3 regions of the Streptomyces sp. SS1-1 genome follow, and region 1 is predicted to be linked to each of the others. Evidence: riboswitches for the same ligand, from Rfam matches in the RefSeq annotation. Region 1 holds a riboswitch; each other region holds the start of a gene.
The links. Region 1 has a riboswitch for thiamine pyrophosphate ahead of thiO (glycine oxidase ThiO). Riboswitches for the same ligand answer to the same signal wherever they lie in the genome.
Positions count from the first base shown of each region.

Region 2: another riboswitch for thiamine pyrophosphate. It lies ahead of F8R89_RS25495 (thiamine ABC transporter substrate binding subunit); the one in region 1 lies ahead of thiO (glycine oxidase ThiO).
Region 3: another riboswitch for thiamine pyrophosphate. It lies ahead of thiC (phosphomethylpyrimidine synthase ThiC); the one in region 1 lies ahead of thiO (glycine oxidase ThiO).

Region 1 is NZ_WBXN01000004.1:1,887,972-1,897,653, forward strand. Features, by position in the region: gene F8R89_RS09780 (phytoene desaturase family protein) at 1-791, shown strand, start outside; gene F8R89_RS09785 (hypothetical protein) at 811-1,767, opposite strand; gene metF (methylenetetrahydrofolate reductase [NAD(P)H]) at 1,825-2,748, opposite strand; gene thiE (thiamine phosphate synthase) at 2,951-3,598, opposite strand; gene F8R89_RS09800 (Rv2175c family DNA-binding protein) at 3,848-4,213, opposite strand; gene F8R89_RS09805 (NAD(P)/FAD-dependent oxidoreductase) at 4,290-5,474, opposite strand; gene F8R89_RS09810 (hypothetical protein) at 5,531-6,724, opposite strand; gene F8R89_RS09815 (hypothetical protein) at 6,849-7,193, opposite strand; TPP riboswitch at 7,246-7,357, shown strand; gene thiO (glycine oxidase ThiO) at 7,355-8,515, shown strand; gene thiS (sulfur carrier protein ThiS) at 8,512-8,712, shown strand; gene F8R89_RS09830 (thiazole synthase) at 8,716-9,510, shown strand; gene pknB (Stk1 family PASTA domain-containing Ser/Thr kinase) at 9,629-9,682, shown strand, end outside.
Region 2 is NZ_WBXN01000004.1:5,211,665-5,221,346, reverse strand. Features, by position in the region: gene F8R89_RS25520 (LOG family protein) at 1-178, shown strand, start outside; gene F8R89_RS25515 (LAETG motif-containing sortase-dependent surface protein) at 362-1,015, shown strand; gene F8R89_RS25510 (maleylpyruvate isomerase family mycothiol-dependent enzyme) at 1,092-1,889, opposite strand; gene F8R89_RS25505 (ABC transporter ATP-binding protein) at 1,914-2,933, opposite strand; gene F8R89_RS25500 (ABC transporter permease) at 2,934-4,601, opposite strand; gene F8R89_RS25495 (thiamine ABC transporter substrate binding subunit) at 4,577-5,668, opposite strand; TPP riboswitch at 5,748-5,853, opposite strand; gene rlmN (23S rRNA (adenine(2503)-C(2))-methyltransferase RlmN) at 5,878-6,984, opposite strand; gene F8R89_RS36860 (hypothetical protein) at 7,110-7,268, opposite strand; gene F8R89_RS25480 (hypothetical protein) at 7,757-9,682, shown strand, end outside.
Region 3 is NZ_WBXN01000004.1:3,605,853-3,615,534, forward strand. Features, by position in the region: gene F8R89_RS17775 (LacI family DNA-binding transcriptional regulator) at 1-828, shown strand, start outside; gene F8R89_RS17780 (metallophosphoesterase) at 1,093-2,184, shown strand; gene F8R89_RS17785 (hypothetical protein) at 2,377-3,249, shown strand; gene F8R89_RS36770 (hypothetical protein) at 3,281-3,769, opposite strand; gene thiC (phosphomethylpyrimidine synthase ThiC) at 3,822-5,624, opposite strand; TPP riboswitch at 5,617-5,773, opposite strand; gene F8R89_RS17800 (YibE/F family protein) at 5,845-7,335, shown strand; gene F8R89_RS17805 (SsgA family sporulation/cell division regulator) at 7,408-7,845, opposite strand; gene F8R89_RS17810 (IclR family transcriptional regulator) at 7,942-8,667, opposite strand; gene F8R89_RS17815 (DUF5326 family protein) at 9,019-9,231, opposite strand; gene F8R89_RS17820 (cupin domain-containing protein) at 9,391-9,682, opposite strand, start outside.

The DNA of each region.
Region 1 (9,682 bases):
TCCACGAGCGGTGCGTGGCCCGCCGGGTCGCGTTCCACTTCGGCGCGGAGGTCGCGGCGATCCTGGAGCGGGACGGCCGGGTGTCGGGGCTGGAGCTGGCCGACGGGACGGCGGTGGAGGCCGACGTCGTGGTGAGCGGCGTCGCGCCCGGTGTGCTGGACCGGCTCGCGCGGGGCACGGCGGTGCGCGGCGAGGGCGAGGTCCCGCCGAGGCGCGGGGCCCCGAGCCGGCTGACGGTGCTGCTGGCCCTGCGGGGCGGCCGCCCGGACGGCACGGCGCATCGCACGGTGGTGCACGCCGAGGACCGGGAGGCGGAGCTGGAGGCCCTGTTCGGGCCCGCCGCGGGCATGGCGCCGCGCCCCACGGTCACGGTGCTGCGGCCCGGCGACCCGGCCCTGGTGCCGGACGCCGGTCATGAGGCGGTCACGCTCGTGGCGACGGTACCGGCCGGCGGCGCCTCCGCCGAGGAGACGGCCCGGCGCGCGGACGATCTGGTGACGGTCGCCGGGCGGGCGGTCCCCGATCTGCGGGAGCGTCTGCTGTGGCGCGAGGTCCTGACCCCGGCCGACGTCGAGGAGGCGACGGGCGCGGAGGGCGGCGCCGTCCCGGCCCCGGCGCTGGCCACGGCGGACGGACGGATGCTGCACGCGGCCAACAGCACAGATCTGACAGGGCTGTTCACGGTCGGCGGCTGGTCGCACCCCGGCGGCGGGCTGCCGCACGCGGGCATGTCCGGCGCGCTGGTGGCCGGGCTGATCGTGGAGGGTCCGGGGTTCCAGGGCTCGCGATGAGCCCCGGCGGGCGGACCCGTCAGAAACGGTACTGCTCGTCGTAACCGGGGCCCTGCTGCTGCCCGTTGCCCTGGTAGGGGTACTGCTGCTGCTCGGGCGGGAGCTCGGCGCCGTACTCGTCGGTGCGCTGCTGCGGGACCCAGACTCCGCCGGGCGGGGTGCCCTCGGGGTAGGTGCCGGTGGCGTACGGGTCCTGCCCGTAGTTCTGCTGGCCGTACTGCTGCTGCCCGTAGGCGTCGTAGGAGGCGCCGCCGTAGGTCTGCGTGCCGATGTACGGGTCGGAGTAGGCGGCGTACTGCTGCTGGCCGTTCGCGTCGTAGCCGTACTGCTGCTGGTCGTACCCGGTGTAGCCGTCGTACCCGTAGCTCTGGTCGGCGGTGGCGTACTGCTCCTGGGACTGGCCGGCGTCGGCGTAGCCCTGCTGCTGGGCTGCGGCGTAGGCGGCGTCGCTGTACACGCCGTAGGAGCCGGTGTCCTCGGGAAGGGGCTGCGGCTCGTAGACGGCGGTCGACTCGGCGGCCGCTTCCCGGCCGCCGCGCGCGGGCGTGAACACGTCGTCGCGGTCGTAGTCGTCGGTGCCGTAACCGGCGTGGTCGCGGCCGTAGTCGGGGCCGTCGTCCGCGTAGCCGTCGCCGGCCTCCAGGTCGGAGACCTCCAGGGTCGGTTCCTGCCGGTCGTCGTGCTCGTCGTGGCGGCGCTTGGAGCCCAGGGGGCCGAGGGCCGGCGCGGAGACCGCCCAGCCGGCGGAGAAGCCGCGGCGGAACGACAGCGTGACGTAGGTCTGCCCGATGGCGAAGGTGGCGGCGCCCACGCCGATGATGACCACGGATCGCGTGAGCACGCCGAGGACGACGGCGAGGAAGCCGACGAAGGCGACCAGCCGCCAGCGCAGCCGCGCCTTGTACTGCAGCAGCACCTCGCCGAGCAGCCACAGCGCGACGACGCCGAACGCGATGTAGAGGACCGTCAAGCCCATGTACGCCCCTCTCCCAGTGGCCGCCTACGCAGTGTGACGTATATCAGGACGACCGGTCTAGGCCTGCGGTGGGTGGTGCAGGCCCAGGTTCTCGTGGATTTCCAGTGTCGCCGTGGAGTTGTTGAGCGTGATGAAGTGCAGTCCGGGCACTCCCTCGGCCAGAAGCCGTGCGCAGAACTCGGTGGCGAACTCGATACCGATGGAGCGTACCGCCGCGGGATCGTCCTTCGCTGTGAGGATCCGCTCTCTCAGGGCGTCCGGGAACGACGCGTTGGTGAGCGAGGGGATCCGTTCGAGCGTCCGGACGGATCCGATGGGCATGATCTCCGGGATGATCGGGGTGTCGCAGCCGGCGGCGGCGACCCGGTCGCGCAGCCGCAGGTAGTCCTCCGGGTCGAAGAACATCTGCGTGATCGCGTAGTCCGCGCCGGCCCGGCACTTGTCCACGAAGTGCCGGACGTCGGTCTCCGGGTCGGCGGAGCGCGGGTGCATCGCCGGGAAGGCGGCGACGCCGACGCAGAAGTCCCCGGACGCCTTGATCAGTTCGACGAGTTCGGCGGCGTAGGTGAGGCCGCGGGGGTGCGCCACCCAGTCGCCCAGCGGGTCGCCGGGCGGGTCGCCGCGCAGGGCCAGCATGTTGCGGATCCCGGCGTCGGCGTACTGCCCGATGATGTTCCGCAGGTCGGCCACCGAGTGGTCGACGGCGGTGAGGTGGGCGATCGGCGTGAGCGTGGTGTCGGAGGCGATGGCCTCGGTCGCCTTGACGGTGCCGGCGCGCGTGGAGCCCCCGGCGCCGTACGTCACGGAGACGAAGTCGGGCCGGACGGCCTCGACCCTGCGCAGCGCGTTCCACAGGTTCCGCTCGCCCTTGGGGGTCTTGGGGGCGTAGAACTCGAAGGAATACGTCGTCTTGCCGGTCGCGAGCATCTCGCGCACGGTACGAGCGTGGTCCGACCTGATGGATGCGGTGCCGAGGGCCATACCCGCAGGTTAACCAGGGGTACCCGGTCCCCCAACCGGACGCCGGACATTTGCCCGATTTGTCGGGCCCGTGTCCACCCCTTGGACAGATCGCGGCCGAAAAGCACCCCGAACCCCCTCCAAGATCCCCACCCGCCCACCATCCGAGACAACCCGGCGCCGAAAATGAGACGCCGGTTCAGGCGCCGGTGCAGACGCCGGTTCAGTCCTGCCGCAGCCGCTTCGCGAACTCGGCGGCGGCGGCACCGGGGTCGTCCGCCTCCGTGAGGGCCCGGACGACGACGACCCGGCGGGCCCCGGCCTCCAGCACCTGGTCGAGATTGCCGAGGTCGATGCCGCCGATGGCGAACCAGGGGCGCTCGGTGCCGAGGGCGGCGGTGTGGCGGACCAGGCCGAGACCGGGGGCGGGCCGGCCGGGCTTGGTCGGGGTGGGCCAGCAGGGGCCGGTGCAGAAGTAGTCGACGCCCTCCTGGACGGCGGCCGCGTCGGCCTCCTCCTCGCTGTGCGTGGAGCGGCCGATCAGGACGTCGGGGCCGAGGATCGCCCGGGCCGCGGGGACGGGCAGGTCGCCCTGCCCGAGGTGCAGGACGCCGGCGCCGGCGGCATGGGCCACGTCGGCCCGGTCGTTGACGGCGAGGAGTTTGCCGTGCCGGGCGCACGCCTCGGCGAGGACCCGCAGATGCTCCAGCTCCTCGGCGGCCTCCATGCCCTTGTCGCGCAGCTGCACGATGTCGACGCCACCGGCGAGCACGGCGTCCAGGAACTCCGCGAGGTCGCCCTGGCGCCTGCGGGCGTCGGTGCACAGATAGAGCCGGGCGTCGGCGAGTCGCGCGCGGGCGGTGTCGGACATGCGGGGCCCCCTGGGGTCGGTGGTGCCGGGGTCCGGACGGGTGCCGGACGCCTGGCACGGTACCCGGGGCCCTCCGCCGGGGTCCTGCGCAGGGCACGGGTGCACCGCGGGGGTCCTGTGGAGGGCACGGGTGCGCCGCGGGGCGCGCGATGCGGATGCCGCGCCCCGGGCGTACGCCCGCCGGCCGGTGTTCCGGGCCGCGTGTCGTCCGCGGCGCGGGTCCGGCCGGACGGGCCGGGTGCGGTCGGGTCAGACGGCGAGCGCCTGGGCGCGGCGCTTCACCTCCGTGCCGCGGTTCTCGCTGAGGGCCTGCGCGGGCGTGCCGGGCAGGGAGGGGTCGGGAGTGAAGAGCCACTCCAGCATCTCTTCGTCGGTGAAGCCGTCGTCCCGCAGGAGCGTCAGGGTCCCGGTCAGGCCCTTGACGACCTTGTCCCCGTCGATGAAGGCGGCGGGGACGTGCAGCGCGCGGTTCTCACCCCGGCGTACGGCGATGAGCTGGCCCTCCTTGACCAGCTGCCGGACACGGGTCACCTCGACGCCGAGCATCTCGGCGATGTCGGGAAGGGTGAGCCAGGCGGGGACGAGAGCATCGATCTTTGCGTCAATCTCGGTCACGGGAACAAGCCTGCCATCTGGCACCGACAGTCGGAAGTCAGGCCGGTCCGGCCGGGCGCCGCCGCGCCCCGGAGCGTCACGCCGTCGCCGCCTTCAGGGGCCGCGCGGGGTCGGCCAGCAGCGAGGCGTCCATCGGTGTGCCCGCCTCGATCAGCCGCCGTCCCTGGGCGAGGTCCCGGGGCCGGCCCACCGCCAGGAGGGCGGCCAGCCGCCCTTCCCGCAGCCAGCACACCGACCAGGCGGGGCCCGCCGGGTCGCCGCGCCACAGCAGGGTGTCGGCGCCCGGGTGGTGTCCGGCGTACTGCACGAACCGGCCGAACTGCTCGGACCAGAAGTAGGGCACGGGGTCGTAGCGCGCGGTGGTCTCGCCGAGGATGCCGGCGGCGACCGTGCGCGGCCCCTGGAGGGCGTTGTCCCAGTGGTGGACCAGCAGCCGCTCGCCGTAGCGCCCGGAGGGGAAGGAGGCGCAGTCGCCGACCGCGTACACGTCCGGCGCCGAGGTGCGCAGCCGGTCGTCGGCCAGCACCTCGCCGTGCGCGCCGAGCGCGATGTCCGAGCCGGTGAGCCAGGCGGTGGCGGGCCGGGCCCCGATGCCGACGACGACGGCGCCGGCGGGCACGCGCGTGCCGTCGTCCAGGACGACCGCTCCGGCCTCGACGCGCTCCACGCGCGTGCCGGTGCGCAGGACGGCACCGCTGTCCGCGTACCAGGCGGCCATCGGCGCGGCGACCTCGGCGGGCAGGGCGCCCGCGAGCGGCCGTTCGGCGGCCTCCACGACGGTGACCGCGCAGCCGGCCTCGCGGGCGGCGGTGGTGAACTCGGCGCCGATCCAGCCGGCGCCGACGACCACGACGTCGTGCTGCCGGGCGAGCACCGGGCGCAGCCGTTCGGCGTCGTCCAGGGTGCGCAGCAGGTGCACGCCGGGGACGCCCTCGGTGCCGGGCAGCCGCAGGGGTTCGGCACCGGTGGCGAGGACCAGCACGTCGTACGGGACGGGCCCGGTCTCGGTGTCCAGGACGCGGTCGGCGGTGCGGACGCCCAGCACCTCGCAGCCGAGGCGGAGTTCGACGCCGAGCGCCTCGAAGTCGACGTCGAACGCGGAGCCCTCGGCCGTGCCGAGCAGCACGGCCTTGGACAGGGGCGGGCGGTCGTAGGGCTGGTGGGCCTCGGCGCCGATCAGGGTGATCGTCCCGGCGAAGCCCTTCTCCCGCAGGGCGACCGCCGTCTGCACACCGGCCATGCCGGCGCCGGCGACGACCACGGACCGCGGTGACTGGGTGGTTGGCTCGCTCACCCGATCACCATAGACACTCGTCGTCAGCTCGGGTTCCGGCCCCGCCCGCGGCGCGCGACGGCGAGCGTGCCCGCACCCGCGACCACCACCGCGGCGGCCACGCCCGTGAGGGGCAGCGTCGAGGAGCCGGTGTCCGCCAGTTCGCCGCCCCCCGTGGTTCCGGCGCCACCGGTCGACGTCGACCCGCCGGCCGTGCCACCCGCCGAGCCGCCTGTCGAGCCACCCGTCGAGCCGGTCGTCCCTCCGCCCGTCACGTCCAGCGTGATGTCGGCCTTGTCGTTGGACCTGTCGGGGTCGAACGAGCGGTGTTCGGGGCTCAGCGCGATCGAGCCCTTGGCGCCGGCGATCCGCTTGTCGATCCTCAGCTTGAACGTGTAGGCCAGGTGGGCGTCCTCCTCCATGTTCAGACCGAAGTGCGAGGGGCAGTGATACGTCCCGCCCTTGTCGTGGCAGTAGTAGTCGCGCTTGACGACCGAGGTTCCGGCGGGAAGCCTGATCAGGATCTGGACGCCCGACACCCCGTCCTCCTCCAGGAGCCAGGCGGGCCCGGCGTTGGCGAACGCCACCTTCATCGTCACCGTGTCGCCGACCTTCCCGCTCAACGCGGTACCCGTCACCTGCTGGTCGGCCGTGTTGACGGTGGTGACCGGCACGCGGACGTACTGCGCGGAACCCGCGCCCCCGGCCGGCCCCTCGACCAGTCCCACGGCCGGCGCGGTCCCCTGCTCCGACGGCTCCCCGTTCTCGTCGTCCGACGGGGCGGACCCGTACCCGATCCGCAGCCGCAGCCTGTCGTTGTAGGCGCGGTCCAGTGCCTTGACCCGGAGAGGCTTCTCGGGCGTGAGGACGGCGCCCGGCTCCACCGGCTGGTCGTACGCGCACGTCGCGGTCCAGTACTCGGGCATCTCGTCGTAGGACCTGACGTGCTGCACACGGCAGTTGGAGGGGACGTCCACGAAATCGAGCCCCCGGGTGACGGAGTAGGAGACCCACGCCTTCTCGGCGGTCACGGTGCCCTTGTTCGCCACGGTGACCGGCAGGTCGAACGTGTCCCCCGGCCGCAGCCCATGGACCGGCTCGACGCCTCCGAGGACCAGGTCGGGTTCGGCTTCCTCGCCGAAGGCGGCGGGAGCCGCGGCCAGCACGATCAGGCCGGCGGCGCCGAGGGCGCCGGCGACGGCACGGGAGGCGCGGCGGTGGTACGGGAGTGTCGGCATGGAGACATCCTCTGCTGGGACGCGGGAGGCGGACGGCGCCTTCCGGGGGAACGGCCCTTCTCCGGTTGGACCCTCGCGGATCTCCGACGGTTGTACGCCCGGCGCCTTCTCCGCCGTACCGCCGTCAGGACGCGGGCACCTGCTCGACGACACTGGTGCCGCTGCCCGCCTGCGACTCCCACTCCCAGGTCTCCGTCAGGCGCACGCGCCCGTCGGGGAGTTCGCCCACCGTGGACACGCAGTGGCCCGAGGAGGTCGTGCCGTCCCGCTTGAGCTGCACGTACCGGAAGTCCAGCCGGTCGCCGTCCCGGGTGCCGACAAGGTGCCCGCGCACGACGTCGCCGCCGGTGTACTCGGCCCAGACCACGCCGTCCCGCTCGTGGTAGGTGAACCGGGTGCGCGTCCCCACCTGCCCCGGCGCCTGGTCGGCGACGGGGGCGAGGACGAGACCGTCGAGCGAGCGGGCCATGCGGGGAGGCTCCCTTACCGATACCTGGGGCTGCGGGCTAGGGTGGCCACCGTAGAGCACTCGCGGGAGCCCGGACGCACCGGGCTGAGAGGGAGGCTGGCGGCCTCCGACCGTACGAACCTGATCCGGGTCATGCCGGCGAAGGGAGGGGCTGGACGCCCATGTCCTCACGTACGTCAGACGTCCTCGTCGTCGGGGGCGGGATCATCGGCCTGGTCACGGCGTGGCGGGCCGCGCAACGCGGGTTCGCCACGTCCGTGGTGGACCCGGAGCCGGGCGGCGGGGCCGCCCAGGTGGCGGCCGGGATGCTGGCCGCCGTCACCGAACTCCACTACGGCGAGCAGACGCTGCTGGGGCTCACCCTCGAATCGGCCCGCCGCTACCCGGACTTCGCGGCCGAGCTGACCGACCTCACCGGGCACGCCCTCGGCTATCGCCGCTGCGGCACGCTCGCCGTCGCCCTGGACGCGGACGACCGCGCCCACCTGCGGGAGCTGCACGCCCTGCAGACCCGTTCGGGGCTGGACTCCGCGTGGCTGACCGGCCGGGAATGCCGGCGTCTGGAGCCGATGCTCGCGCCCGGTGTGCGCGGCGGGCTGCGGGTGGACGGCGACCACCAGATCGACCCCCGGCGGCTGGCCGGGGCGCTGCTGGAGGCGTGCGAGCGCGCCGGTGTGACCTTCCACCGGGCCTGGGCCGAGCGCCTGGACCTCACGGCGGACCGGGCGGCGGGGGTCACCACCACGGACGGCACGGCGCTGCGCGCGGACCGGGTGGTCCTCGCGGCGGGCAGCCTGAGCGGCCGGCTCGCGGGCGTCCCGGACGACGTACGGCCGCCCGTGCGGCCCGTGAAGGGGCAGGTGCTGCGGCTGACCGTGCCGAGGGGCCTCGCGCCGTTCCTGAGCCGTACCGTGCGCGCGATGGTCCGGGGCAGCCAGGTGTACCTGGTGCCGCGCGAGAGCGGGGAGCTGGTCGTCGGGGCGACGAGCGAGGAGCTGGGCTGGGACACGACGGTGACCGCGGGCGGCGTGTACGAGCTGCTGCGCGACGCCCACGAGCTGGTGCCCGGCATCACCGAGCTGCCGCTGACCGAGACCCGGGCGGGCCTGCGCCCGGCCTCCCCCGACAACGCGCCGCTGCTCGGCCCGACCGCCCTCGACGGGCTGCTGCTGGCCACCGGTCACCACCGCAACGGCGTGCTGCTGGCGCCGGTCACCGGCGACGTCCTCGCGCATGTCCTGGCCACCGGTGAACTGCCGGACGCGGCCCGCGACTTCACTCCGCTGCGGTTCGCCGCCGTCCCCCAGGAGCAGCCGGCATGAACATCTCGCTCAACGGGGAGCGGCGCCGTGTCGACCCCGGCACCGCGCTCGACGCCGCCGTCCGGCTGCTCACGGCGGCCCCCTCCGGGGTGGCCGCCGCCCTCAACGAGACCGTCGTCCCGCGCGCGCAGTGGCCGTCGACGCCGCTGCGCGAGGGCGACCGCGTCGAGGTCCTGACCGCCGTCCAAGGAGGCTGACCCATGGCCGACGACCCTCTCCTCCTCGGGGACCTGTCCCTCGGCTCCCGGCTGATCATGGGCACGGGCGGGGCGCCCAGCCTGGACGTCCTGGAGCGGGCGCTGGTGGCGTCCGGGACGGAGCTGACGACCGTCGCGATGCGGCGGGTGGACCCGTCGGTGCACGGCTCGGTCCTCTCCGTCCTCGACCGGCTCGGCATCCGGGTGCTGCCGAACACCGCGGGGTGCTTCACGGCGGGCGAGGCGGTGCTGACGGCCCGCCTCGCGCGCGAGGCGCTCGGCACGGACCTGGTCAAGCTGGAGGTCATCGCCGACGAGCGGACCCTGCTGCCGGACCCGGTCGAACTGCTGGACGCGGCGGAGACGCTGGTGGACGACGGGTTCACGGTGCTGCCGTACACCAACGACGATCCGGTACTGGCGCGGAAGCTGGAGGACGCCGGGTGCGCGGCGATCATGCCGCTGGGCTCCCCCATCGGCTCCGGGCTCGGCATCCGCAACCCGCACAACTTCCAGCTGATCGTGGAGCACGCGCGCGTGCCGGTGATCCTGGACGCGGGGGCCGGGACGGCCTCGGACGCGGCCTTCGCGATGGAGCTGGGCTGTGCGGGCGTGATGCTCGCCTCGGCGGTGACGCGGGCCCAGGAGCCGGTGCTGATGGCCGACGCGATGCGGCACGCGGTCGAGGCGGGCCGGCTGGCGCGCCGGGCGGGCCGGATCCCCCGGAGGCACTTCGCCGAGGCGTCCTCCCCGGTGGACGGCCTGGCCCGGCTGGATCCGGAACGGCCGGCTTTCTGAACGTACGTTCGATGAAGGCATCCGGAGGCTGAGTCGTCCGTCACAGGACGGTCGCAGTCCCGCCCCGATCCCGGCCGGACCGGACGGGGTGTCGGTGACGGCTCGTACACTCACCTGCGTGGATACGACCCTTCAGGACCCTCTGGTCGGGCAGGTGCTCGACGGCCGCTAT
Region 2 (9,682 bases), 3.3 Mb from region 1:
CGAGTCGCGCGGCGAGCCCACGCCGATGGTCCTGGTGGACCGGGCGCACTGGACCGAGCACCTGCCCGTGTGGCCGTTGCTCCAGTCGCTCGCGCGCGACCGGTCGATGGAGACGCGGATCGCCCTGGTCGACCGGATCGACGAGGCGCCGGAGGCCCTGAAACGTCTCCTCGGTTAATAAGAGGGCAAAGCCAACGCCTGTAGTCTGCATATGCGTTGACAGTGCTTATGCGACGCTTATAAATCTGTGAGTCTCACGGGAACGGTGATGTCCCGTCACCGCTTCCTTCCAACCCCCCTCAGTGGTGTAACTCCCGTAAGGACAAACGTGTCCATAAACCGCCGTACTGTCGCACGCTCCGTGCGGGCCCTGGGCGTGGCGTCCGCCTCGGCCGCACTGGCCCTCTCCGTCGCGGGCAACGCGCTCGCGTGCGACATCAGTGAATTCTCCGCCGAAGCCAAGTGCGACGGCGACAAGGGCGTCATCACGGTCACCGACAAGGACCCCAGCGGTGTCCCTGCGACGGTCACCGTGTTCCTGCAGAACAACGGCGCCGACCTCGAGAAGGTCGGCGAGCAGGTGGTCAAGGGCTCGCGCGAGGGTGTCACCATCACCTTCGCCGAGGACTGGAAGCCGAACGCCGAGTACCGCGTGCACGTCAAGGCCGCCGGCTACGTCGACAAGGACATCAAGCCGAACCTGACGACGCCGTCCACCGCCTGCAAGAAGGACGAGACGACGCCCCCGGCTCCGTCGGACACGCCGTCGCCGACGCCGTCGGACTCCGCCTCGACCCCGGCCGAGGAGACCGAGACCCCGGCTCCCTCCGAGAGCGCGTCCACCGCTCCTGCGGAGAACGCCCCCTCCCCGGCGGCCGGTGACTCCAACCTGGCCGAGACCGGTGCGAACTCCAACACCGGTCTGATCGCGGGCGTCGCGGTCGCGCTGGTCGCCGTCGGCGGTGGCGCGGTCTTCTTCGGCCTGCGTCGCCGTGGGGCCAAGAGCGAGGGCTGATCCGGCCCTTCCGTGACACCGCTGCGGCCCGTCCCCGTCCCCGGGGGCGGGCCGCAGTCGTTGCCGGGCGCGGGCCTCAGCCGAACGTCGCCCGCTCCAGCCAGAACTCCAGCAGCTCCCGCTCGCCGAGGACCTCCAACCGGGCGTCGTCCAGCGGCAGTCGGCGGTAGAACGCCAGCAGGACGTCGGTGAGCGTGCCGCGCAGCGCGACCGTCGCCTTCTCGTGGCCGCGCCGCCACTCGATCGCCTCCCCGTCCAGGTCGACGAACCACTCGGCGTCGACGCCGGGCACGGGGTCGGTGGCGTGCAGATGGATGCTCGCGCCGGGCCTGCGCAGCTCGCGCGAGGGGTCGTCGGGGATGGTCCGCTGCGCCCATTGCACGATCTCCAGCCACTCGTCGATCGCGTCGGCCGCGATCTCCGGCGCCACCTCGTACGGCAGACCGGCGGCCAGCGTGGCGTCGGCGCGGTGGACGGTGAGTTCGTGCGTCATGCGGCGGGCCCAGAAGCCGGAGGTGGGGATCCCGGCCCACGACCACACGCCGGTGTCCGGACCGGCCTCCCGCAGCGTGCCGACGAGCATGTCGCCGGTCTCCGCCAGCCAGGCGTCGAGCGCGGCGGGGTCGCCCTGCGCGTCGGGCCCCTGGGCGCCCGGCACGGTCTCCTCCGGGATCTCCTCCGCGGCGCGTGTCCGCACCATCAGCTCCACCCAGCGCAGGGCCTCCCCCGTGTGCCGGACGAGCTGCTCCAGCGACCAGTCGGGGCAGGTCGGCACGGTGGCCGACAGATCGGCACCGGAGGTCACCACCGCCCTCAGCAGACCGACCTGGTGATCTATCTCGTCGCAGTAGCGATCATGTGCGAGCAGCGTCATGCCCGCACCCTACGGTCCGGATGATCAGCCGAGCACCACGATTTCCGCCGCGTCGAACTCCACGCCCACCACGTCCCCGACCTCCGGCGCCTCCCGCAGCGCGCAGGCCGCCTCCAGACGCGGCGCGTCCTCCGGCTGCAACCGCAGGGCGACGTGCGTGCCCCGGAACGTCCGCGCGGCGACCGTGCAGCGCAGTCCCTCGTCGGGCGCGACGAGCCGCACGCCGGCGGGCCGGACGAGCAGGGTCCGGATGCCCTGTGCGGCGTTCCCGTCGACCGGGAGCTTGCCCCAGGGGGTGTCCGCGGCCTCACCGGCCACCGTGCCCTCGACCACGTTGTCGAAGCCGAGGAAGCGGGCCACGAACGCGTCCGCCGGGCGCTGCCACACCTCGAGCGGCGTCCCGGTCTGCGCGATCCCGCCGTCCCGCATCACCACCACCCGGTCGGCCAGCGCGAACGCCTCCCCCTGGTCGTGGGTGACGGCCAGCACGGTGGTGCCCAACCTCCCGAACAGCTCGCGCAGTTCGACCACCAGGCGCTCCCGCAGCGAGCGGTCGAGCTGCCCCAGCGGCTCGTCCAGCATCAGCAGCCGCGGCCGGGGCGCGAGGGCACGGGCCAGCGCCACCCGCTGCTGCTCCCCGCCGGACAGCGAGGCGACGGCCCGCCCGGCGGCACCCGGCAGCCCGACCAGCTCCAGCAACTCGCTCACCCGCTCGGCCTGTTCACGCCGGGACGCCCCGTGCATCCGGGCGCCGAACGCCACGTTGCCGCCGACGTCCCGCTGCGGGAACAGCTGGTGGTCCTGGAACATCAGGCCGACACCCCGCCGGTGCGCGGGCACCCCGGCCTGGTCGCGCCCGTCCAGCGTCACCCGGCCGGCGTCCAGGGACTGCAGCCCCGCCACGGCCCGCAGCAGCGTCGACTTGCCGCTGCCGCTCGGCCCCAGCACGCACACGATCTCGTGCTCGGCGACGTCCAGGTCGACGGCGTCGAGCACCGCCCGCCCGCCGAAGCGGACCGTCGCGCCCGTCAGGCTCAGCAGCATCTAGAACTCCCCCGTCCGGTCGGTGCGCAGCCGCTCCAGCACCAGGAGCGCCACCGCGCACACCACCATCAGCACCGTCGAAAGGGCCATCGCCTGGCCGTAGTTGAGGTCCCCCGCGCGTCCCAGCAGCCGGGCCACCGCGACCGGCAGCGTCGGGTTGTCGGGGCGCGCGATGAACACGGTCGCGCCGAACTCGCCGAGCGACACCGCGAACGCGAACCCGGCCGCGATCAGCAGCGCCCGGCGCACCATCGGCAGGTCGATCTCCCGCCACACCCGCCAGGGCGAGGCGCCGAGCACCGCGGCGGCCTCCCGCAGCCGGTCGTCGACGGCCCGCAGCACGGGCAGCATCGTCCGCACGACGAAGGGCACCCCGACCAGCGCCTGCGCGAGCGGCACCAGGATCCAGCTGCTCCTCAGATCGAGCGGCGGCTCGTCCAGGGAGATCAGGAACCCGAACCCGACGGTCACCGCGGACACCCCGAGCGGCAGCATCAGCAGCGCGTCGAAGCCCCGGACGAACCGGCCCGCGTCCCGCCGGCTCAGCGCGGCCGCCGCCGGCCCGCCGACCAGCACGGCGATGAGGGTGGCGACGACGGCGTACTGGAGGGAGTTGCCGATCGCCTCGATCGGCGCGACGAGGAAGACCCCGCCGTCGGACTCGGTGAGCGCCCGGTAGTAGCCGAAGCGGGGTGCGTCCAGCGACCGCCGCACCAGCACGGCCAGCGGCAGCAGCAGAAGGACGGCGATGACGGCCAGGACACCGGCCAGCAGCGCCCACTGCCCGGCCCCGCGCGGCCGCCGCGCCGTCCGGGCCGCGTCGACGAGCCGCAGGGTGCTCTCCCGCCGCCGTACGGTCCACGCGTGCACGGCGAGGATCGAGCCGACAGCCGCGAACTGCACGATCGTCAGCACGGCGGCCGTGGACAGGTCGAAGATCTCGGAGGTCTGCCGGTAGATCTCGACCTCCAGGGTGGAGAAGGCCGGACCGCCGAGGATCTGGACCACGCCGAAGGACGTGAAGGTGAACAGGAAGACCATGAGCGCGGCGGCGGCCACGGCGGGCCCGAGCGCCGGCAGCGTGACGGTCCGCCAGGCGGTCCAGCGGGACGCCCCGAGCATCCGGGCGGCCTCCTCCTGCCGGGGGTCCAGCTGGGCCCACAGACCGCCCACCGTCCGTACGACGACGGCGTAGTTGAAGAAGACGTGCGCGAGCAGGATCGCCCACACGGTGGTGTCCAGCCGTACGCCCCACAGTTCGTCCAGCAGCCCGCCGCGGCCGACGAGCGCGAGGAACGCCGTGCCGACGACGACCGTGGGCAGCACGAACGGCACGGTCACCACGGCCCGCAGGACCTGTTTGCCGGGGAAGTCGAAGCGGGCGAAGACATAGGCGCCGGGCAGCGCGATCAGCAGGGTGAGCGCGGTGGAGGCGAGGGCCTGCCAGGTGGTGAACCACAGCACGTGCCGGATGTCGGACTGCCCGAGCACGTCCCACAGCCGCCCGAACCGCCACACCCCGTCGACGTGCAGGCCGCGCGCGACGATCGCGGCGACCGGGTAGGCGAAGAAGACCGCGAAGAACGCGACGGGCACGGCCACGAGACCGAGCCGCGCCGCCGCGCCCCGCGTACGGCGCCCCTTTACCTGAGGACGAGCGAGGTCCACGACTTGACCCAGTCGTCACGGTGGGCGGCGATCTTCGCCGGCTCCATGGTCTCGGGGTTCTTCGCCGCCGGCCCGTACTCGGTGAACTCCTTCGGCACCTGGGCGCCCTCGCGCACCGGGTACACGAACATGTTCATCGGCATGTCGGCCTGGAACGTCTCGGACAGCAGGAAGTCGATCAGCGCCTTGCCGCCCTCGGCGTTCTTGGCGTTGCTGAGCAGACCGGCGTACTCGACCTGCCGGAAGCAGGTGCCCTCCACGACCCCCGTCGGCGCGTCCGAGGGCCGCGGGTCGGCGTAGATCACCTCGGCGGGCGGCGAGGAGGCGTACGAGACGACGAGCGGCCGGTCACCCTTGGCCTTCTTGCCGCCGGCGGAACCGGAGAACTCCTCGTTGTACGCCTGCTCCCAGCCGTCGACGACCTTGACGCCGTTGGCCTTCAGCTTCTTCCAGTAGTCCTGCCAACCGTCGTCGCCGTACTTGGCGGCGGTGCCGAGCAGGAAGCCCAGGCCGGGCGAGGAGGTCGAGGCGTTCTCGGTGACGAGGAGGTCTTTGTACGCGGGCTTGACCAGGTCGTCGAACGAGGTCGGCGGGGTGAGCTTGTGCTCGCTGAAGTACGCCTTGTCGTAGTTGACGCAGACGTCGCCGGTGTCGACGGGGGTGACGCGGTGCTTGTCCTGGTCGACCCGGAACTCAGGCGCGACCTTGCCGGAGCCCTTGGCCTCGTACGACTGGAACAGGCCGTTGTCGAGGGCCCGGGACAGCAGGGTGTTGTCGACGCCGAAGAAGACGTCGCCCTGGGGGTTGTCCTTGGTCAGGACGGCCTTGTTGACGGCCTGCCCGGCGTCGCCGTCCTTGAGGACCCGGACCTTGTAGCCGGACTGCTTCTCGAAGGCGGCGAGGACGTCCTTGGACACGGCCCACGAGTTGTGGCTGACGAGGGTGACGGTCCGGGAACCGCCGCCGCTGCCGCTGCCGTCGCCGGAGCCGTCGGACGACCCGCAGCCGGCCAGCGTGACGAGCCCCAGCCCAACGGCCAGGACCGTGACCTTCTTGGTGATGCCCACTTGATTCCTCCTGGAGTGACCAGGAAGAGACGCGGCCCTGCCCGTGGCCCCGGGGAGGGGCTCGGGCAGGGCGCAACAGCTCGAGTGATGACCGATCTCCCTACCCAGAATGACCTGGGCCAGGTTCGGAGGGTCTGCGGCCGGTGCCGCACTCTCAGCGCTGTGGCGCTCCCCTGTCGGAATATGCAGATGTGTTGACGCCGGTCAGACTACCGCTCGGTGGCGGCGAGCTGACCACACGCCCCGTCGATCTCCTGACCACGGGTGTCCCGGATCGTCACCGGCACACCGTGCGCGGCGATGGCCTCGACGAACGCCTTCTCGTCCTCGGGCCGCGAGGCGGTCCACTTCGATCCCGGCGTCGGGTTCAGCGGAATCAGATTCACATGCACGGGCTTGCCCTTGAGCAGCCGCCCGAGCCGGTCACCACGCCAGGCCTGGTCGTTGATGTCCCGGATGAGCGCGTACTCGATGGACAGCCGGCGACCGGACCGGGCCGCGTACTCCCACCCGGCGTCCAGCACCTCCCGCACCTTCCACCGCGTGTTCACGGGGACGAGGGTGTCGCGCAGCTCGTCGTCGGGGGCGTGCAGCGAGATGGCGAGCCGGCACTTGAACCCCTCATCGGCGAACCGGTGAATGGCAGGCACGAGCCCGACGGTCGAGACGGTGATCCCCCGCTGCGAGAGCCCCAGCCCGTCCGGCTCCGGATCGGTGAGCCGCCGGATGGCCCCGACGACACGCTTGTAGTTGGCGAGCGGCTCACCCATCCCCATGAAGACGATGTTGGACAGCCGGGCCGGCCCCCCGGGAACCTCCCCGTCCCGGAGCGCCCGCATCCCGTCGACGATCTGATGGACGATCTCGGCGGTGGACAGATTCCGGTCGAGGCCGGCCTGGCCGGTCGCGCAGAAGGGGCAGTTCATCCCGCACCCGGCCTGCGAACTGATGCACATGGTGACCCGGTCCGGGTACCGCATCAGCACGGACTCCACGAGCGTCCCGTCGAACAGCCGCCACAGCGTCTTGCGCGTGGTCCCCTCGTCGGTCGACAGATGCCGCACGACGCTCATCAGCTCGGGAAACAGCTCCTCCCGCAGCTTGGCGCGGGACCCGGCGGGGATGTCGGTCCACTGCTCCGGATCGTGCGCGTACCGCGCGAAGTAGTGCTGCGAGAGCTGCTTGGCACGAAACGGCTTCTCGCCGATCGCGGCGACGGCGTCCTTGCGCTCACCGGGCGTGAGATCGGCAAGATGCCGCGGCGGCTTCTTGGCTCCGCGCGGGGCGACGAATGTGAGTTCTCCGGGTGCAGGCATAACCCTTCCAGTGTGGCAGATCAACTCTGGATGCCCAGGCCGGAGCGGGGTGGGGGCGGTCACCCACGGGTGCCGTCTGTCATCGTCGGCCAACCTCGCACGGCCCAGGGACGGCCCAGCAGCGATCACTCGTCGGCCGCCTGCCACTCGTCGAGCCGGACCTTGACCTGGTGGTTATGTGCGGTGTGCCAGTAGACCGCCCCACTGACGAAGGTGCCCAGGGCCGGGAGGTCCATCCCCTGCGGCATGGCCGTGATCTCCGCCAGCGCTACGGCGTGCGGCACGCCGACTATCCGTATGAAGACGCCGAAGGGCCGGCGACCGATGACCTCTCCGGTGACCCGGGCCTCTATAGGCAGGGCCGCGACGGTTGCCTCCCAACTGCTCCGCACCAAGTCCGCGGCGGGCACCTCAGGACCCGTAGGCCACGCGTACTCATCCATCGGTAGATCATGGCCCTGGGACTGGTGCTTAGAAGATGTGGGCATGTCTGACCAGGTCAGCGCGATCGGCGGACGCCGACGCCCTGCTGCGCTGCCGACCTTTCACCGCCCTTGCCGTCACACCACCACACGTCACAGTGCTGGTGTGTTCGCTCCAGAGCAAGCCCTGGAGCCCACGGTGTGGCACGTCTCAGCACCAGAGCAGAGCATGTGTGCACTGCCGAGGTGGGCGACGAGGCCGTAAGTAATTTCAACCTGATGCAGGTGCGAAGCGCTCAGTGCTGGCTACCATGACCCACCTGAGCTTTGGTCAGCAGGGGGGACGGGTCATGGCCGCGTCGAAGTATGAGATCGGGTTCGAAGTTATTTCAGATCTGGTCGACTCCGACGACAAGTCGAGGAGTCGAAATGAGGCAACCACTCGTCTACATCTAATCGACCGAATCATCTTCGATGCCCTGCAGTGGCCTAGAGAGCAATGCACTCCGGAGGAGAGCCACGAGGGCTTGTATGCCGACTACGTCCTCGGACTACCTAAGCGGCAGATGATTGTCGAGGCGAAAAAGGAGGGCACCTATTTCGAGTTGCCCCTAGACGCTAAGGCAAGAGAAGTCTCTTTGCCTGCCCTGGCCCGAGGTAACGGAAACCTGAACGCCGCGCTAAAGCAAGTGGGAGGATACTGCACTAGCCGAGGAATTCCCGTAGCCGTCGTTTGCAACGGACGCCAACTGGTGGCGTTCATCGGGAGTCGAGTCGACGGCATTCCGCCGACTCAGGGACGTGCGATTGTTTTCCGTAGTCTTGCTGAGATGAAGGACGACTTCCAGACTCTATGGAATTGCTTGTCCTACCCAGCGATCGAGCGTAGACACCTGGAAAGTCGAGTCACGAGCGAGACGCTCCCACCCCCTCCAGAGAAGCTATCCCGTCGGCTTCTGCGCTATCCAGGGGTTAAAAAGAGGAATGAACTAGAACACGAACTTAGGACTCTAGGCGAGATCTTCCTGCAGGATCTCGTCAAGGACGAAGACTTCAAAGATGATTTCATCGAGAAGTGCTACTGCAGCAGCGGCGCCCTGTCTCAGTACGCCCTAATCAGTAAGGAGATTCTGAAAAATCGCTACGCGGCATCTGGGCAGGGAGTGAAGAAGACTGTCACCTCCGCAAGCGACAAGAAAGGCGTATCAAAAGACCTACTGAATGCCGTACTGGCGAAAAGCGTGACGAAAAGACCCGTGATCCTTCTCGGCGATGTCGGGGTCGGAAAAACGAGCTTCATCAAGAATCTCGTGGCGGTAGAGGCAAGTGAAGAGTTGAAGCGGGGAATTGTCCTCTACGTGGATTTCGGCAGAGAGCCTGCCTTGCGTACCGACTTGCAGAACTACGTACTCGACTCCTTCGAGCGACAGCTTCGCGAGAAGCATCAAGTTAACCTTGCTAGCGATACCTTTGTGCGCGGCATTTACCACGGCGACTTGCTGGCCCTTCGGGAGGGTATCTACGGGTTCCTGCGCGAATCGGATCCGAACGCCTATCGACTGAAGGAAGTGGAGCTCCTAGCCTCAAAAATCGCAAATAAGAGCGGTCACCTGAAAAAGGCGATCGAACATCTGACAACGGGCGAGCGCAGAACCGTGGTCATTTTCTTGGATAACATTGACCAGCGTCAAGATGATTTTCAAGAAGAGGTATTTCTTATCGCGCAGAGCATGGCCGAAACCTGGCCGGTCACTTGCTTCGTCACGCTTCGCCCTTCCACCTATAACAAAAGTAGAAGGCAAGGATCGCTTAGCGCTTATCAAAACCGAGTCTTCACTATTTCACCCCCTCGTATCGACCTGGTAGTACAGAAGCGTCTCGAATTCGCTCTGGATCAGTTGCGCGATGGAGGACTCTCACTTTCGGGCGAGGGAGTTTCCGTCGAGAGCCACCTGCTGCGCGAATATATTGAAGTAATAGCTGACTCCATCGAGCGTAATCCGTCCCTTGCGGAGTGTATCGACAACGTTAGTGCTGGCAACGTTCGTGACGCTCTTGACCTGTTGACCATTTTCGTTGGAAGCGGCCATGTGGATACCGGGAAAATTCTTGAGATCAAAATCAAGAAGGGCTCCTATTTTATCCCGCTTCACGAATTCCTTCGGGCTGTCATCTACGGAGACAACGAACACTACTCGCCAGATAACTCGTTCGTTGCTAATATGTTTGATGTTATTTCACTGAATAGCTCCGAGCATTTCCTTATGCCTCACATG
Region 3 (9,682 bases), 1.7 Mb from region 1:
TTCACCTTCACGGAGTTCGCGTACTTCGCGGAGATGGCCCGGGCCGCGACCTCGGCCGCGCTCGCCCGCGGCTACGCCCTCGTCATCCTCCCGGCGACCTCGCGCCACGACGTGTGGTCGAACGTCGCCCTCGACGGCACCGTCGTCATCGACCCGTCCGACCAGGACCCGGTCGTCAGCGAGCTGGTGCGGCAGGGCCTGCCGGTCGTCTCCGACGGGCGCCCGGCCGGCGCGCTGCCGGTCACCGCCTGGGTCGACAACGACCACGAGGCCGCCGTCCTCGGCATCCTCGACCACCTGGCCGACGCCGGTGCCCGCCGTATCGGCCTGCTCACCGGCACCACCACCGACACGTACACCCATCTGTCGACCACCGCGTATCTGCGCTGGTGCGAGCGGGTCGGCCAGGACCCGGTGTACGAGGCCTACCCGGCGCACGACCCGTGCGCGGGCGCCGTCGCCGCCGACCGACTGCTCGCCCGGCCCGACCGGCCCGACGCGGTCTACGGCCTGTTCGACCCGAACGGCACGGATCTGCTCGCCGCCGCCCGTCGCTACGGCATGCGCGTACCGGACGACCTGCTTCTGGTGTGCTGCAGCGAATCCACGGTGTACGCGAACACCGAGCCGCCCATCACCACGCTCTCCCTCAAGCCGCGCCGCATCGGCACGGCCGTCGTGCAGCTCCTCATCGACGCCATCGAGGGGGTCGACTCGGAGCAGCCGGTCCAGCAGGTGATACCGACGGAGCTGATCGTGCGCACGTCGTCCCAGCGACGCCCGCCGCGTACGACGGTCAGCCCGCCGAGGTCCCCCGAGGACCGGTAGACACCGACCCGGGGCGCGTCGCACACAGGTCCGTGGGCGCGTCCGGGGTGGTCGTCGAGCGGGTGACGAGCCGGTCGTCGAGCGGGCGATTTCCCCCTCAACCGGGGCGAAAGCCGCACCGGACGGGAGTCCTGCTCCGATTCACCACCCCTGGGTCATCACATGGCGCGATCGGCATTCCTATGATGGGCGCACGACACCGCGGGCCGCTGCGACCAGGCAGTCCGAAGCGGTGCAGCTGCGGCGCGATGGTGGAGGGGTCTGATGACTCAGGGGGCCGGTCAGGGACCCGAGGTGGAGCGGACGGCGACGTTGCGCGACTTCCGGGTGCCCGCTTACGTGCACGAGACCGGTCCGTACGCCCAGGCCACGCACCCCGGTGACGTGGCGCCGCCGCCTCCCGCCGAGACCTACCCGGAGCCGTACCCCGAGGGCTACACGCCCACCGAGCGCGACCTGCCGGTCATCCAGCGCGGCGACACGGTCCAGGTGCAGGTCGAGCCCGTCTCCGTCCCGGTCCAGCAGTCCACCGACGGCCCCGGGCCCCTGTTCGTCGTCGGTGACGTGCACGGCTACCTGGACGAGCTGACGGCCGCCCTCCAGGAGAAGGGCCTCATCGACTCGGCCGGCAGCTGGTGCGCGGGCACCGCCCGGCTGTGGTTCCTCGGCGACTTCACCGACCGCGGCCCCGACGGCATCGGCGTCATCGACCTGGTGATGCGGCTGTCCGCGGAGGCCGCCGCCTCCGGCGGCTACTGCAAGGCCCTCATGGGCAACCACGAGCTGCTGCTGCTCGGCGCCAAGCGGTTCGGCGACACCCCCGTCAACTCGGGCGCGGGCACCGCCACCTTCCAGGCGGCCTGGCTGCTCAACGGCGGGCAGAAGACCGACATGGACCGCCTCCAGGACCACCACCTGCAGTGGATGTCCCGGCTCGACGCCGTCGAGGAGGTGGACGGGCATCTGCTGGTGCACTCCGACACCACCGCCTATCTCGACTACGGCCGGTCCATCGAGGAGGTCAACGACACCGTCCGCGAGACGCTCACGCGCAACGACGCCGACGAGGTCTGGGACCTGTTCCGCAAGTTCACCAAGCGGTTCTCCTTCCGTGACGAGGGCGGCGCACAGGCCGTGCGCTCCCTGCTCGATACGTACGGCGGCACCCGGATCGTTCACGGCCACAGCCCGATTCCGTATCTGCTCGGCGAGGTCGGCTCCGAGGACGGCGAGGACGACTCCGGGCCGCTGGTCGAGGGCCCGCACGTGTACGCGGACGGCCTCGCGATCGCCATGGACGGCGGCGTGACCATGGCCGGAAAGCTGTTGGTCCAGCAACTTCCGCTGGAGATCTGACCGTTCGGCGGTGACGCGTCCCCCGGTCACGGGGGGCGCAGGGAGGCGCGGACCGGGGCCCAATTTTGGCAAACCCCCTGTCACCGTGTGCCGGAACCGCTCTACCATCGGCTTATCCGTAGCAGGCTCCCCTCCGTTTCTGCCCGACGGCTCGTTGGCATGCGAGCCCCAAGCCCTACGGAGCATCGGGGGATGCACATGAACAGCGTTCCGCAGCACCTGCTCAGCGAGGACCGCCAGGACTACGAGCGGATCCTCGACGAGGCGCTGCGCTCCGCCCCACACCGCCCGGAACTGGCCGCTGTCGGACAGCGGCTCAACCCCGAACAACTGCGCACCATGGCGCTGAACGCCACCGCGCTCATCACGGCCGCCGCGGCGACCGAGTACCAGCACTATGTGAAGGTCCGTGAGGAACTGCGCCAGCCGGCGCCGTCCAGCTCTTCGTCGTCGTCCCGTGAGACCGGCTCCGGTGAGCCGGGCGGGGGCGCGATGGGACTCGCCACCACCGTGGGAGAGGTCGCCGAGACCGCGGGACCCGGCCTCGTCGCCGTCCTCGCGGTCCTGGCACCCGTCCTCGCCGGCACCGCCGCAGCGATATTCCTGCTCGTCGGATACATCCTCAAGATGTTCAACCCCGAGCAGGCCTTCGCCCAGACGATGCTCACCACCGGATGGGTCTTCGGAGCCATCGCGGCGGCGGCCATCCTGGTCGCCGGCGCCGGGCTCCTGCTGACCGCCCTGCGCAACCGGCCCGCCCTCGACGGCACGCCCTACGGCGCGCTGAGCGAGGAAGTGGTCCTGGCCAGGGACGCCTGGCGGGAGGCCCTGCTGGAACGCGGCATCCTGCCCTTCCTGCGGGACGCGCTCGCCGACGCCGGCACGGCCGCCGCCCTGCACCCCACCTCACCGTCGACCCCGGCGGGCCGGATGCCGAACCTCGGCTACGGCCGCCCCGGGTTCAGCAGCCCGGACGAGGGCCCCGCCGGGGGCCACCGCCCACGCTTCTCGAGCCCGGACTACACGAGCCCGGACTTCGGAGGCCCGGAACACCAGCCGGAGTGAGGCGCGGCCCCGGGCCGCTGGCCCCCTCGCGTCACCGTCCCACGGTGAGTGCCCAGCGGACCCCGGACGGGGCGGCCACGTGCACGGTGCCGTGGTCGCGGGCGCGCTTCTGTGACAACTGGTTGAGGGTGCCGCTGACTTCTCCCTCGACGCATTCGAGGGGAAAGCTCATCCCGACCGGTTCCCCGGAGACGGTCAACGTGCCCCGGCCCTGGCAGTTCACGAGGATCGACAGGGTCCCGGCCTGGATGCCACCGCGAAGGGCCACCTCACGGTTGCCGCTGACGTTCACGGCCTGAGCCACGACCTCTCCCCCGGGAAGGACCGGGGCTTCGGTCACGGTCTCCCCGGGCACGCGCTCGGCACGCTCCGACGGCGTCGCGCCGGCCGTGGAGGCCTCGGCGTGGTGCGGCACGGTGTGAGGGGAGGGCGCTGCCCGGTCCTGGCCACTGCTGCAGCCCGTCAAGGCGACGACGGCCGCGATTCCCCCGATGACGGCGCACTTCTTCAGTTCACGCACAGGAGTCAGTGTCCCCCGCGAAGTACGCGAGGGACACCGGGAGTTCGGACGATCAGTCCGCGATCGGCAGATACACCCTGTTGCCCGCCGCCGCGAACTCCTTGGACTTCTGGGCCATGCCCTCCTCGATCTCGTCCTGGGAGCCGCCGTGGCGCCGGCGGATGTCCTGGGAGATCTTCATCGAGCAGAACTTCGGCCCGCACATCGAGCAGAAGTGGGCCGTCTTCGCGGGCTCGGCCGGCAGGGTCTCGTCGTGGAACTCGCGTGCCGTGTCCGGGTCGAGCGCCAGGTTGAACTGGTCCTCCCAGCGGAACTCGAAGCGGGCGTCGGACAGGGCGTCGTCCCACTCCTGGGCGCCCGGGTGGCCCTTGGCGAGGTCCGCGGCGTGCGCGGCGATCTTGTAGGTGATGACGCCGGTCTTGACGTCGTCACGGTTGGGCAGGCCCAGGTGCTCCTTGGGCGTCACGTAGCAGAGCATCGCCGTGCCCCACCAGGCGATCATCGCCGCGCCGATGCCCGAGGTGATGTGGTCGTAGGCCGGGGCGACATCCGTCGTCAGCGGGCCCAGCGTGTAGAACGGGGCCTCCTCGCAGATCTCCTGCTGGAGGTCGATGTTCTCCTTGATCTTGTGCATCGGGACGTGTCCCGGGCCCTCGATCATGGTCTGGACGTCGAACCGCTTGGCGATGGTGTTGAGTTCCCCGAGCGTCCTCAACTCCGCGAACTGCGCCTCGTCGTTGGCATCCGCGATCGACCCCGGCCGCAGGCCGTCGCCGAGCGAGTACGTCACGTCGTAGGCGGCGAGGATCTCGCAGAGCTCCTCGAAGTTCTCGTACAGGAAGCTCTCCTTGTGGTGCGCCAGGCACCACGCGGCCATGATCGAGCCGCCCCGCGAGACGATGCCCGTCTTACGGTTCGCGGTGAGCGGCACGTACGGCAGGCGCACGCCCGCATGGACCGTCATGTAGTCCACGCCCTGCTCGGCCTGCTCGATGACCGTGTCCTTGTAGATCTCCCAGGTCAGTTCCTCGGCCTTGCCGTCGACCTTCTCCAGCGCCTGGTACAGCGGCACCGTGCCGATGGGCACGGGCGAGTTGCGCAGCACCCACTCGCGCGTGGTGTGGATGTTGCGGCCGGTGGAGAGGTCCATGACCGTGTCGGCGCCCCAGCGGGTCGCCCAGGTCATCTTCTCGACCTCCTCCTCGATGGAGGACGTCACCGCCGAGTTGCCGATGTTGGCGTTGACCTTCACCAGGAACCGCTTGCCGATGATCATCGGCTCGATCTCCGGGTGGTTGACGTTGGCGGGCAGGACCGCCCGCCCCGCGGCGATCTCCGCACGGACCACCTCGGGGTCGACGTTCTCCCGGATCGCCACGAACTCCATCTCGGGGGTGATCTCCCCCCGGCGGGCGTACGCGAGTTGCGTCACCGCCTGTCCGTCACGGCTGCGCCGGGGCTGGCGCGGCCGTCCCGGGAACACCGCGTCGAGGTTGCGCAGACCTCCGCGCGGCGCGGTGTGCTTGATCCCGTCGTCCTCGGGCCGCACCGGCCGGCCCGCGTACTCTTCGGTGTCCCCGCGGGCGATGATCCAGTTCTCCCGCAGCGGGGGCAGCCCGCGGCGGACGTCGGTCTCGGCGGCCGGATCGGTGTACGGGCCCGAGGTGTCGTACAGCGTGACCGACTGCCCGTTGGTGAGGTGCACCTGGCGGACCGGCACCCGCAGATCGGGGCGTGAGCCCTCGACATACGCCTTGTGCCAGCCGATGGACTTCCCGGCCTCAGCGGAGGATTCGCCCGGCAGGGGCGATTCGTCCTGGTTCGAGGCAGGCGTGCGCGCGTCCTTGATGGTCATGAGACCTACTCCCTACGCCGGCATTACCCGGTAACAGGTTCGGCGGTCGACGCAGCGGTGTCCGTCCGCCGATGTTTCATGTGAAACATCGCTGGGACGGAGGTCAGCGCCCTCTCAGCCCGGTGCTCCGAGCTCCCGCGTGTACAAAGGTGCCTCCACGCTAGCGCCCGTCCGGGCGCGGTGAACAGAGGGCCCCCACCGTTCTTGCGATGATCGGGCGGTGACCACGACGCATGAACCTCCGTACCCGCCGCACGAACCGCGCCGCGGCCACGGCCCGGGCGACGACCCCGACCGGCACAACGACCCTGCGGAGCACCGGGGTTCAGGGGCGCCAGGAGGCGGGCCCGACGGCGGGCACGGACACGGACCCGAGCGCGGCCCCGGCCATGGGCACTCCCACAGCCACTCCCACGGTCCGGCCGCTCCCGTCTCCCGGCATCTGCGCAAGGTCATCGCGGCCGTCCTCATCCCGTTCGCCGCGGCGGTGGTCGTCGGCCTCGCCGTGCTCTGGCCGGGCGGCGCCCCCGCGCACGAGCGGACCGGTGTCGGCTTCGACCGGCAGACCCATCAGGCCACGGTCACCAAGGTGGTCGAGCTGAGCTGCAAGGACGTGGGCGCCGGCGGGGCTCCGCCGGCCGGGGGCGACTCGGCCGCGCAGGGCTCCTCCGGCAGGCGGGAGGAGAGCGGCACCTGCAAGAAGGCGACCATCCGCGTCGACACGGGGGACGACAAGGGCCGTACGTTCACGGAGATCGTCCAGCCCGACCAGTCACGGCAGTTGAGCGAGGGCCAGGAGGTCGTGGTCGCCTACGAACCGTCCGCCCCCAAGGACCTCCAGTACGCCGTCGCCGACGTCAACCGGCGCGTCCCGCTCACTTTGCTGGCCGGGATCTTCGCCGTCGCCGTCGTACTCGTCGGACGGCTGCGGGGCGTCATGGCGCTGGTCTCGCTGGCCATCAGCTTCCTGCTGCTCAACTTCTTCATCCTGCCGGCGATCCTGCAGGGCTCGAACCCGCTGGTCGTGGCGGTGGTGGGGGCGAGCGCCATCATGCTGATCGCGCTCTACATGTGCCACGGCCTCTCGGCGCGCACGTCGGTCGCGGTCCTCGGCACCCTGGTCTCGCTCCTGCTGATCGGCGTCCTCGGCTCGGTGTTCATGGACTGGGCGGCGCTCACCGGCAACACCGACGACAACACGGGCCTCATCCACGGCCTGTACCCGTCCATCGACATGAGCGGTCTGCTGCTGGCCGGGATCATCATCGGCTCGCTCGGTGTGCTCGACGACGTGACGGTCACCCAGACCTCCGCCGTCTGGGAGCTGCACGAGGCCAACCCGGCGATGGGCTGGCGCGGCCTGTACCGGGCGGGCATCCGCATCGGCCGCGACCACATCGCGTCCGTCGTCAACACGCTCGTCCTCGCCTACGCGGGCGCCGCGCTGCCCCTGCTGCTGCTGTTCTCCATCGCCCAGAGCGGCGTCGGCACGGTCGCCAACAGCGAGTTGGTGGCCGAGGAGATCGTGCGCACGCTGGTGGGTTCCATCGGCCTCGTCGCCTCCGTGCCGGTGACGACGGCCCTGGCGGCGCTGGTGGTGTCGGCCGACCGTCCCGAGCCCGGTACGGCGCCCGCGGGCCCCCGGCAGGCCGTCACGGGCCCGGCACCGGCCACGGGGCGGGGTGGGCGCGGACGCCGCCGTAAGCGGTGAGGCGGGGCCTCCGAGGCGCCCCTGACGTCCGCTGAAGCGTTACGCCACTCCCGCACCCGGCGACCGTGTGCGTCAGCCCGCGCTCTGCTCCTCGGCGAGGATGCGGTCCAGCGCCTCGTCGAGATGCGCGTCGAAGTCGGCGAGCGCCCCCTCCTGCCCGAGCGGCACCAGCTTGTCGGTGCGGTCCAGGAACGCCACGAGCGGTGCCACGGAGGAGCGGAACAGCGCCTGGTCCGGGCCGACCTGGAGCCGGATCAGCACATCGCCGAGGGTGTCGGAGCCGGCCGGGGAGACCCGTACGTCGCCCTCGCCGCAGGGCCTGCCCACGCCGTCGACCAGCAGCTCACGCCCGAAGGCCCAGGTGACCGGGGCATCACCGGGCAGATGGAACGTCAGCCGCACGGCATAGGGATCACAGGTCTCGTAGCGCAGTTCCACCGGGATGCGGAAGGAGAGCTCCTCGGAGACGAGAAAGCTCATCATGACCTCTGCCTGTACGGACTCGCGCATCGCCTACCCCGTCGGTTGCCTTCGACTGGCCGGGACGGACCCCGACACTGGTGGAATCTTGCTGAACGTACACGAGAGATCACAAGGAGTGAGTTTTCAGATACTGATAGAGAGCGCGAGTGACCCCAGGAGCCGGCCGATCTCGGCCTGGAGCCGGCACACCGCCGAGGGCAGCCGGTCGGCCTGGTGGAGGGGGAGCGACAGGGCGATCGTCGCGGCCGTCGTGCCCACGGTGATCGGGATGGCCGCGCACACCGTGCCGAGGGCGTACTCCTGACGTTCGGTCACAGGGGCCATGCGCCCGGCCTGGTCGAGGCGTCGCAGCAGGCTGTGGCCGTCCCGGACCGTGTAGGGGGTGATGGCGCGCACGGGATGCCGGTCCAGATGGTCCCGGCGGGCCTCCTCGTCCAGCTGCGAGAGCAGGCACTGGCCGATGGCGTGGGCATGGCCGGTCTCGCGGAAGTCGGCCCACTCGTGCACCGCCGGATTGCCCGGGGTGTCGGAGACGCACAGGACCTCGATCTCACCGGCGCGGTACTGCGCGTAGTAAACCGGGACACCGATCGCGTCACGCCATTGAGCGAGTGCGTCGACCATCGTGCTGCGACGTTTCTGCTGAGCGCTGGTGCTGCTCAGCCGCACGGCGGCGTCACCGAGGAAGAACAGCCCCTTGTCGCGGCGCAGATAGCCCTCGTGCACCAGGGTGCGCAGCAGGTGGTAGGCCGTGGGCAGCGCGAGGCCCGTCTCGCGGGCGAGCTGCTTGGCGGGAGCGCCGTACGCGTGGCCCGCGACGCACTCCAGCAGCCGCATGGCGCGCTGCACCGATCCGATGAGGGTCGCGGACGGCGGCGGCTCGGGGGAGGCCGGGGCCGCCTGGGACGCCGGGGTCGTCTGCCGCGGGACCTGGGGGACCGCGGGGCGCGGTTGTTCCAGGGGGTGGTGGGCCGGTGTGGGTGGTGCGGTGTCAACCGTGGGCAAGGTCACTCCCGAGGGGCGAGGGGGAGCCCGTGCGGGGGAACACGGGAGGGGTGCACGCCGCTCGCGGGGGCGACCCCGCGTCGATTAACGGAGCCTATTGGCCCGTCACCGCTGACGGCCGCACGGCCGGGGAAACTTCCCTCGCCCGAGGGAACCGGCGGTTCCTGTTACCGCCCCACCGGTCCCCCGTGAACGTCACCAGTCGCTGCGTGACGACGAACTCGACGTGAACTTCCTGACGACGTAGATCAGTCCGCCGACCAGGGCCACGAAGACCAGCAGTTTGAAGAGCAGTCCGATCACGAAGCCGACGACGCTGGCTATCAGCCCGCCGAACACGACCAGGGCGAGGACCGGCACCGCGATCCACTTCACCCACCACGGCAGTCCCGCGAAGATCTCACGCATCGCCCTTGTCCTTACCTCTCCGCCCGTCCAGTGCGGGTCCTGACTGTCGAATCCACTGATTCCCTGCACTCGATGCTAGGGCCGGCAGGTGGTCCGGCGGGCGCCTCGCAGCCCTTGTCCTCCCCTGATCGAACCCCTAGGGAACCCTGAGACGCGGGATCAGCTCTCCGGGGGAGAGAACACCACGAGCACCCTGAGGTCCTCGCTGATGTGGTGGAACTTGTGGGCGACACCGGCCGGCACGTAGACGACGCTCCCCCGTCCCACATGCGTGGTCTCCAGGCCGACGGTGATCTGTGCGCGGCCGCTCACGACGAAGTAGACCTCGTCCTGGTTGTGCGGTTGTTGTGGATCGCGCTCGCCCGCGTCGAGCGCGTACAGGCCCACCGACATGTTCCGCTCGCGCAGAAACTGCAGGTAGGCACCGTCGTTGGCAGCGCGCTCCGCTTCC